3 regions of the Bordetella genomosp. 6 genome follow, and region 1 is predicted to be linked to each of the others. Evidence: predicted binding sites of a transcription regulator. Region 1 holds the regulator's gene; each other region holds the start of a gene.
What was found. The regulator HrcA, encoded in region 1, represses chaperone genes, less so after heat shock. The targets are predictions, from matches to a motif close to TTAGCACTCNNNNNNNNNGAGTGCTAA.

Region 1 (3,274 bases):
CCAGCGTCAGGGCCAGCGCATCGATCAGGATCGATTTGCCGGCGCCGGTTTCGCCGGAAAAGACGGTGAAGCCGTCGCCGAAGTGGATCTCGGTCTGTTCGACGATGACGAAATCGCGGATATGGAGGGTTCGCAACATGGCGGACGCGACGGACTACTCAAGGTTGTCGGTGGCCTGCGGCATCAGGTTCCAGTGCAGCTTGCGGCGCAGGGTGGAGAAGAAGCTGTAGCCTTCGGGATGCACGAAGCGGATGGTGTGCGGGGCGCGCTGCACCGTGATGCGGTCGCCCGGTTGCAGGTCGGACCAGGTCTGCATGTCGAAATGCACGCTGGCGCCGATCTCCACCCGTCCCATGGCCGTCAGCGTCATGTTGAGCACGCCGCTGTCGGGAATGACGATAGGGCGGTTGGACAGGGTCTGGGGCGCGACCGGCACCAACACCATGGCATTCATGCCCGGGTGCAGGATGGGGCCGTTGGCCGACAGCGAGTAGGCGGTGGAGCCGGTGGGCGTGGCGATGATCAGGCCGTCGGCGCGCTGCGTGTACATGAAGGCGCCGTCGAGTTCGACCCGCACCTCGATCATGCCGCCGCGGCCGGCACGGTTGAGCACCACGTCGTTGACGGCCGAGGCCGAGTACATCTGCTGCTCGCCGCGCCAGACGCCGCCTTGCAGCAGCATGCGGTCTTCGGCCTGGTAGTTGCCCCCCAGCACGCGGCCCAGCGCGTCGTGCGCGTCCTGCAGCGGGATGTCGGTAATGAAGCCGAGCCGTCCGTGGTTGATGCCGACCAGCGGCACGCCGTGGGGGGCCAGGTGGCGCGCCGCGCCCAGCACGGTGCCGTCGCCGCCCATCACGACCGCCAGCGTGGCGTTGCGGCCGATTTCATCCCAGTCGGCCACGGGATAGCCGCTGACGCCGGTGTTGCGCGCCGTCTCGGCCTCGACCAGCACGCGGCGGCCGGCCTGCGTCAGCATTTGCGCCAGCGCGGTCAGCGGTGCGTCCAGTCCGGTGTCCTGGTATCTGCCGATCAGGGCGACAATGGGAAAGTGCATGGCGAGCCGCGTAAAGTATGTTTTTGAGATGCCGATTTCGCGATTATATGGGGCCGCATATTGCCGCGCTGGACAAAAAACGCCCCTTTGTTGAAAGTTTCCCTAAAATACGCCCATGGATGACCGCGCACGCGCATTGCTCAAGGCGTTGATCGAACGCTACATCGCCGACGGGCAACCGGTCGGCTCACGTACGCTTTCCAAAGTGTTCGATCTGTCGCCGGCCACGATACGCAATGTCATGGCCGACCTGGAAGAGCTGGGGCTGATCCACAGCCCCCACACCTCGGCTGGAAGGGTGCCCACGCCGCGCGGGTACCGCATGTTCGTCGATTCGCTGCTGGCGGTGCGCGCCTACCAGTTCGAGCCCGCCCATATCGGCGAGCTGCTGCCGGTGTCCGAGCCCAGCCGGGCGGTCAACGCGGCGGCGGCGCTGCTGTCCAACCTCACCCAGTTCGCCGGCGTGGTGCTCACGCCCAAGCGGACCCAGATTTTCCGCCAGATCGAGTTCATCCGCCTATCCGACAAGCGCGTGCTGCTGATCATCGTGACCCCCGAGGGCGATGTGCAGAACCGCATCCTGTCGGCGCAGCGCGACTACACCGAGGCCGAGCTGCTGGAGGCGGGCAACTTCTTCAACGTGCATTTCTCCGGCAAGTCGTTCGATGCCGTGCGCCGCACGCTGTCGACCGAACTGGCGCAACTGCGCGACGATATCTCGCGCCTGATGCAGGCGGCGGTCGAGGCCGGCGCCGAGGCCGCCGACGACGGCGAGGCGGTGGTGATCTCCGGCGAGCGCAAACTGCTGGACGTGACCGACATCGCGTCCGACATGGACCGGCTGCGCAAGATGTTCTCGTTGTTCGAAAAGAAAACCGATCTGCTGCAGTTGCTGGATGTCTCCAGCCGCGCGCAAGGGGTGCAGATCTACATCGGCGGCGATTCGCAGCTGGTGCCGATGGAGGAAGTGTCGGTCATCACGGCGCCGTATGGCGTGGATGGCAAGGTCATCGGCACGCTGGGGGTCATCGGCCCTACCCGGATGGCGTACGAGCGGGTCATTCCCATCGTCGACATCACTGCGCGCTTGCTGTCCAACGCCTTGAACCATAACCAATAATCCCATTTCGGGCCGGATACCGCCTGCGCGCGCGGGGCGGCGCCCTGAGAGGTGTCTTCGTGTTTCTTCGCCTGTTCAAGTACCTGTGGCCCGAACGCTATCTGCCCGAAACCCCCGCGCAGGATCCTTTCGACGAAAACCCGCCGCCGTGCGGACCGGGGCGCGTCGGCGTGCTGCTGGTCAACCTGGGCACCCCCGATGAGCCCACGCGCGGCGCGATCCGGCAGTACCTGGGCGAATTCCTGTCCGACCCGCGCGTGATCGAGATTCCGCGCTATCTGTGGATGCCCATCCTGCACGGGCTGGTGTTGACCATGCGGCCCAAGAAGCTGGCGCCGCGCTATGCCGGCATCTGGATGGAAGAGGGCTCGCCCCTGCTGGTCTACAGCCAGCGGCAGGCCGAAGGCGTGCGCCAGGGCCTGGCCGCGCGCGGGGTGCGGGCCGAGGTGGAGCTGGCCATGCGCTATGGCAATCCGTCGATCCCGGCGGCGATCACGGCCCTGCGCGAGCGCGGCTGCGACCATATCCTGGCCGTGCCGCTGTACCCGCAGTACGCGGCCAGCACCACGGCCACGGTGGTCGACGCCGTGACGCGCCACGCGGGGCGCCTGCGCGACCAGCCGGCGCTGCGTTTCATCAAGCGCTTCCACAACGATCCGGGCTACGTCCAGGCGCAGGCCGGACGCATCGCCGAATTCTGGCAGGCCCACGGCCGGCCCCGGAAGCTGGTCATGAGCTTTCATGGGCTGCCGCGCTATTCGATCGAGCTGGGCGACCCCTACTACCGCGATTGCCTGGACACCGCGCGCCTGCTGCGCGAGCGCCTGGGCCTGCGCGAGGACGAGGTCGAAGTGACCTTCCAGAGCCGGTTCGGCTCGGCGCGCTGGCTCGAGCCGTATACCGAGCCCACCCTGGCGGAACTGGCCCGGCAGGGCGTGACCGAGGTCGACGTGGTGTGCCCGGGGTTCGTGGCCGACTGCCTGGAAACGCTCGAGGAAATCAGCCAGGAATGCCGCGACGCCTTCCTGGCCGCCGGCGGCCGGCAGTTCCGCTACATTCCGGCGCTCAATGACTGCCCGCCCTGGATCGAGGCCCTGACC
Region 2 (3,274 bases), 920 kb from region 1:
TACTACCGCCATGCCTCGAAGGAGATCGGCCTGCCCATGCGCTTTTCGGTGTTCGTGCCGGCCCAGGCCGCGCACGGCCCGGTGCCGGTGCTGTTCTACCTGGCCGGGCTGACCTGCACCGAGGAGACCTTCATGATCAAGGCCGGCGCGCAGCGCCTGGCCGCCCAGCACGGCGTGATGCTGGTGGCGCCGGACACCAGCCCGCGCGGCGCCGGCATCCCCGGCGAGGACGAGCACTGGGATTTCGGCGTCGGCGCGGGGTTCTACCTGGACGCCACCGTCGAGCCGTGGAGCGGCCACTATCGGATGTACAGCTACGTGGTCGACGAGCTGTACGGCATCGTCACCGGCGAGCTGCCGGGCGACGCCGCCCGGGTGGGCATTTTCGGCCACTCCATGGGCGGCCATGGCGCCCTGGTGCTGGCCCTGCGCAATCCGGACAGGTTCCGCTCGGTCTCGGCATTCGCGCCGGTCGTCGCGCCTGCCCAGGTGCCGTGGGGCCACAAGGCCTTCGAGCGCTATCTGGGCGCCGACCGCAAGGCCTGGGAGGCCTATGACGCCAGCGCGTTGGTGCGCACCCTGCGCCAGCCCTATCCGGATGGCATCCTGGTCGACCAGGGCCTGGCCGACGGTTTCCTGGTCGAGCAGCTGCGTCCCGAGCTGTTCGAGGCGGCCTGCCGCCATGCCGGCCAGCCGCTGACGCTGCGCCGGCACGAGGGCTATGACCACGGCTATTACTTCATTTCGACATTCATCGAGGATCACATCCGGTTTCACGTCGAGCGGCTGGGGTAACAGGCCGGGCACGGGCTGCTTTATATACTGAGCGGCCCGGATGCCCGCGCAAGGACCCTCGTGATCGACGCTCTTGCTCCTTTTGCCTGGATTGGCCTGGCGGCGCTGATCGTGCTGCTGCCGGGCCTGGTCATGCTGTTCGGACGCGGCGGCCCGCGCGACGAGGCCGGCCGCCGTGTGTTCCGGCTGCGGCCGGTGCGCCGGCTGTTCGGCCTGCTGCTGCTGGCCCTGGCCGGCGTGTCGGGCCTGCTGGCCCTGTCGCTGGTGCAGTTTGCCCGCCTGACCGACGACAAGCCCGTGGCCGAAGTCATGGTGCGCCAGCAGGGCGACGGCCAGTTCCAGCTGGCCGCGCGCACTCCCGACCAGCGGATGCGCGACTACACCCTGTACGGCGACCAATGGCAGATCGATGCCAAGGTGGTGCGCTGGCGGCTGCCGGCGCTGCTGGCGGGCGTCCCGCCGCTGTACCGGCTGGAGCGCCTGTCGGGGCGCTACCAGGACACGGCGCGCGAGCGCTCGGCGACCCGTTCGGTGCATGCCCTGGACGACTGGCCGGCGCCGGACCTGGCCCAGGTCAAGCGCCTCGTGCCCAACTGGCTGCCGTTCGTGGATGTCCAGTTTGGCAGCGCAGCATATATGCCCATGTTCGACGGCGCGCGCTACCAGGTATACCTGGACCCGCGCGGCGCGCTGTTCATCCGGCCGGCCGACGCGGCCACGGCCGAGCGCCTGAAGCAACTGGGCTGGTAAATAAGGGGACGCATAAGAAACCGCCCCGCGCACCGGGAAATTACGGAACTTTGGCGCGGCGCAGCAGTCGTATTAGCACTCGATTGCGTGGAGTGCTAACATCGTTCCATGCCTGTAGACAACCTTCCCCTGGAGGCCGCAAACATGACTCAACCCAGCAGTTCGTTGGCCCTTTCCGGCAACGCCCTGGCGTTGGCCGTGGCCAACCCGGGTGCGCTTGGCACCATCGATGCCTACATTTCCGCCGTCAACCGCCTGCCCATCCTGACCGCCGAGCAGGAAGGCCAGCTCGCCCGCCGCCTGCGCGACGAGGGCGACCTCGAGGCCGCGCGCGAACTGGTCGTGTCGCACCTGCGGCTGGTGGTGTCGGTGGCGCGCCAGTACCTGGGATACGGCCTGCCGCACGCAGACCTGATCCAGGAAGGCAACGTCGGGCTGATGAAGGCCGTCAAGCGCTTCGATCCCGAGCGCGGGGTGCGGCTGGTGTCGTTCGCCGTGCACTGGATCAAGGCCGAAATCCACGAATTCATCATCCGCAACTGGCGGCTGGTCAAGGTGGCCACCACCAAGGCGCAGCGCAAGCTGTTCTTCAATCTGCGCAGCATGCGGCCCGACGGCCAGACGCTGGATCCCGAGCAGGTCGACCACATCGCGCGCGAGCTCAATGTGCGCCGCGAGGACGTCAGCGAGATGGAAGTGCGCCTGTCCGGACGCGACCTGTCGCTGGAAAGCCAGGACGATGACGACGACAGCTTCGCGCCGATCGCCTACCTGTCCGATGAGGGCCGGCAAGAGCCGAGCCGCGTGCTGGACCGCATGGCGCACGACGACCTGCAGGGCGCCGGCCTGGGCCGGGCGCTCGAAGCGCTGGACGCGCGTTCGCGCCGCATCATCGAGGCCCGTTGGCTGCAGGACGACGGCGGCCTGACCCTGCACGAACTGGCCCAGGAGTTCGGCGTATCGGCCGAGCGGGTGCGCCAGATCGAAGCCGCGGCGCTGAAGAAAATGCGCGGCGCGTTGACGCCCGCCTGACGCCGTTCGCGGCGTTCGCGCATGCAAGACAGACCGCCACGGCGGTCTGTTTTCTTTGGGGCCTTTCGCGGCACCTGCGCCTGTCCCAGCATGGGAACTGGCGTCCGCGGCAGCGTGTGCCTGTCCCCACTGGGACAGGCACACCGTCGCAGGCCATGAGCGGTTGATGGCCACGACGGTATCTGCCCCCGCCGGGACAGGCGCGCCTCCGTACGCCATGAACGCTTCGCCCCACGCAGAAGCCGATTTTTGATACGTTCAGATACAAAATACTTGCCCGCCGCCCTGGCCCGCCGGAAACTAAATCGCCGCTCTTGCGCCTAAACATACGTAGACCGCGAACTTGGCCATGCCAACGGTTGCAGTCTTGTCATCCGTCTCGGCTTCTCCTCTTTCCCCTCCCCTATGAGACGGATGCTTGCGGGGCACCTAGCATATCGGTGCCCCATTTTTTTTGCCCGATCGTTGCGCAAGCCGCCCGCGGCGGCCCGCTTCAACCGGCGTTCCGGCGCAGCAAGGCGCGCCACCGGGCGTCATCGAGACGCCGCACACCGGTCGCCAGCGATCCATCCGCGTACAACTTGAGCCAGCGGTAGCCCGGCGCGGCGTCGTCCACGCAATGCTTGCCGTCGCGCACGACGAACTGGAAGCAGGTCGACGGCGTGGCCAGCATGCGCAGGTTGTGGCGGCGGCAGTC
Region 3 (3,274 bases), 2.1 Mb from region 1:
CCCGCGCTTCTCGCCCTGGGCGCAGCGCATCCTGACCAAACTGCATGGCCAGTATCGTTTCTCGGGCGACCAGATATACCCCGGCTCCGCCTTGATGGGCGATCAGGGCCGGCCGCTGCAAGTCGCGGTGCTGCGCTTTCGCGAGATGCCGCAGTCCCACGAGGCCGCGCTCACCGAGGGGCTGCGGGCCATCGTGGACGCGTCCGAAGAGCTGCTCCAAGCCAGGATCTTCAGGGGTTCCGGACAACTGCAGGGCGACTACATCGCGCTGGTGGAGTGCCGCGCGCATGACCCGCGGATTCCGGTCACCGCCAGCGCCATCGGTCCGGCGGCCGACCATCTGGACCTGCTGACGTTCTACATCCCGTACTGGCGCAGAGGCTACGTGCCTTCGGTCTTCGAGGCCCAGTAAATCCCCTGCCCGCCAGCCGCGCGCCGCCCCGGGCGCGCGGGCCGGCACCAGGAACACCGCCAAAGGTCAATCATGCCCACCTCCATACGCACAGGCGTCCTGATTCCAGAGAACAACACCCGGGTCGCGGAAGAACTGCCGCTCTGGCTGCCCGGCAGCCGCCTTGAAGTCGTGAAAATCCCGCGCGGCAAGGGCCTGCTGGATGCGGCGGCCTTGCCGGCCTACAGGGAAAACGCGCTGGTCCTGGCCAGGCAGCTGGGTGCCGGCGATATCGATGTGGTCGCCTATGCGTGCACGGCCGCCGGATTCCTGCTGGGCCCCGTGGGCGACCAGGAGCTGGCGCGCCAACTGCGCGAAAACACCGGCAAGCCCGTCGCGACCATCGCCAGCGCCATGACGTCCGTGCTGGCCCGGGACGGCATACGCAAGGTCGCGGTGGTGACCCCGTACTCGGATGCCGTCAATGCCCAGCTCAAAGGCTTTATTTCACATGCCGGCATCGAGATCGCCGGCTTCGACAGCCTGTACGCCAGGAATGTGGATGAGCTGGGCAGAATCAGCGCCCATGCCGTCGCGCATATTGCCAGGCAGACCATGAACGACGATTGCGAAGCGATGTTCATCGCCTGCGCCCAACTGCCCACCTTTGACGTGCTGCGCCAGCTGGAAACCGAATTCGGCCGACCGGTCTATTCGTCGATCCAGGCACTGGCAACGCAAATTCGAGCACTCGCGCCATGACCCACTCCAAAGCCCTGCTGCTTGTTTCCATGGAACCGCCCGCCGGCATGGAAGCGGAATTCAACGACTGGTACGACACCGAGCACCTGCCGGAACGCGCCGGCCTGCCGGGGTTCGAGACCGCCCTGCGATATGTGTGCGTGGCGGGCTGGCCGCGCTACCTGGCCTTGTATGACCTCTCGAATATCGAGGTGCTGGACGACAAGCCCTACCAGGACGTATCGGGAGAACGCTTCAGCCCATGGAGCAAACGCGTGCTCAACCGGGTGCGCGGCCAGTCGCGCATGGCCGCGCAGCAGGTCTATCCCCGGCAGGCCGTCACGCAACGCGCGCCGAGGCTGCTGCTGCTGAGATTCGTGGGCCTGACGCTGCAACATGAGGCCGACTTGACCAGCGTGCTTTGCAACGCCTTTTCGGACCGGGCCGGCGTCCAGCAACTGCGCGTGTATCGCGAGCCCACCGATACCGGCCCCCGATTCCTGGCCCTGATCGAAAGCCATGAACCGTTCTCGCACCAGGACCAGACCTCGGCGCTGGGCCCCTACGCCAGGCACCTGGACATCCTGAACGAATACGCCCCGTACTGGACGCGCGGGCAATTGCACGGCGTGTATCCCGAGCGTTGAAACCCGTCGGGCGCCACGACGACGCCCCATGGCTGGCGATTGGCGCGGGCGGAAACGCAGTACGGCCATGGCCGGCCGCCATCCAGCGAGCGCCGGAGGCCCTCTCTCCGAACAGCGGCCTCGAAGCCTCGCCGGGCATGGCGCTGCGTATGACGGATGGTCCAATCCCGGGCGCGCGGCCGTTCGGCCTCGGGCGGGCCTCGCCCCCGTCCAATATGTAACAAGTGCGCCCTCCCCCCTTGAACCCTGCGGAAGCATCCCTATAATTAGCACTCGTCGCCGGTGAGTGCTAACAACAGGCTCCCCGCGCCAAACACCGATCATTTTTTCTTCTTTTCTTTAGAAACAGGAGTTCCTCATGGCCCTGCGTCCCCTGCACGATCGCGTGATCGTCAAACGCCTGGACAACGAGCGCAAGACTGCCTCGGGCATCGTCATTCCCGACAGCGCCGCCGAAAAGCCGGATCAAGGTGAAGTCGTGGCCGTCGGCCCCGGCAAGAAGACCGAAGACGGCAAGATCCTGCCGGTCGACCTGAAGGCTGGCGACAAGGTCCTGTTCGGCAAGTACGCCGGCCAGACCGTCAAGGTCGATGGCGAAGAGCTGCTCGTCATCCGCGAGGACGAAATCCTCGCCGTGATCCAGTAATTGCGTAACCGAATTCTCTAAGGAAGCTAACAATGGCTGCCAAGCAAGTTCTGTTTGCCGACGAAGCCCGCGTGCGCATCGTGCGCGGCGTGAACGTCCTCGCCAACGCCGTCAAGACCACCCTGGGCCCCAAGGGTCGCAACGTCGTGCTGGAGCGCTCGTTCGGCGCCCCGACCGTGACCAAGGACGGCGTGTCCGTCGCCAAGGAAATCGAACTGAAGGACAAGTTCGAGAACATCGGCGCCCAGCTGGTCAAGGACGTCGCGTCCAAGACCTCCGACAACGCCGGTGACGGCACCACCACCGCCACCGTGCTGGCCCAGGCCGTCGTTCAGGAAGGCCTGAAGTACGTCGCCGCCGGTTTCAACCCGATCGACCTCAAGCGCGGCATCGACAAGGCCGTGGCCGCCGCCGTGGAAGAGCTGAAGAAGCTGTCCAAGCCGGTCACCACCAGCAAGGAAATCGCCCAGGTCGGCTCGATCTCGGCCAACAGCGACGCCTCGATCGGCCAGATCATCGCCGACGCGATGGACAAGGTCGGCAAGGAAGGCGTGATCACCGTCGAAGACGGCAAGTCGCTGGAAAACGAACTGGATGTCGTCGAAGGCATGCAATTCGACCGCGGCTACCTGTCGCCCTACTTCATCAACAGCCCGGAAAAGCAAGTCGCCGCGCTGGACGATCCGTATGTCCTGATCTACGACAAGAAGGTCAGCAACATCCGTGACCTGCTGCCCGTGCTGGAGCAAGTCGCCAAGTCGAGCCGTCCGCTGCTGATCATCGCCGAAGACGTCGAAGGCGAAGCGCTGGCCACCCTGGTCGTGAACAACATCCGCGGCATCCTGAAGA

Region 2: a site for HrcA is predicted at 1,618-1,644, ahead of rpoH (RNA polymerase sigma factor RpoH). Genes of this name have one in related genera too.
Region 3: a site for HrcA is predicted at 2,046-2,072, ahead of groES (co-chaperone GroES). Genes of this name have one in related genera too.

Annotation. Positions count from the first base shown of each region.
Region 1 is NZ_CP021107.1:1,080,613-1,083,886, forward strand. Features, by position in the region: gene recN (DNA repair protein RecN) at 1-139, opposite strand, end outside; gene CAL11_RS05185 (NAD kinase) at 155-1,054, opposite strand; gene hrcA (heat-inducible transcriptional repressor HrcA) at 1,170-2,174, shown strand; gene hemH (ferrochelatase) at 2,234-3,274, shown strand, end outside.
Region 2 is NZ_CP021107.1:161,101-164,374, forward strand. Features, by position in the region: gene fghA (S-formylglutathione hydrolase) at 1-795, shown strand, start outside; gene CAL11_RS00785 (hypothetical protein) at 856-1,545, shown strand; gene rpoH (RNA polymerase sigma factor RpoH) at 1,654-2,577, shown strand; gene CAL11_RS00795 (metallophosphoesterase) at 3,071-3,274, opposite strand, start outside.
Region 3 is NZ_CP021107.1:4,154,566-4,157,839, forward strand. Features, by position in the region: gene CAL11_RS19575 (DUF4286 family protein) at 1-412, shown strand, start outside; gene CAL11_RS19580 (maleate cis-trans isomerase family protein) at 485-1,153, shown strand; gene CAL11_RS19585 (DUF4286 family protein) at 1,150-1,779, shown strand; gene groES (co-chaperone GroES) at 2,138-2,425, shown strand; gene groL (chaperonin GroEL) at 2,458-3,274, shown strand, end outside.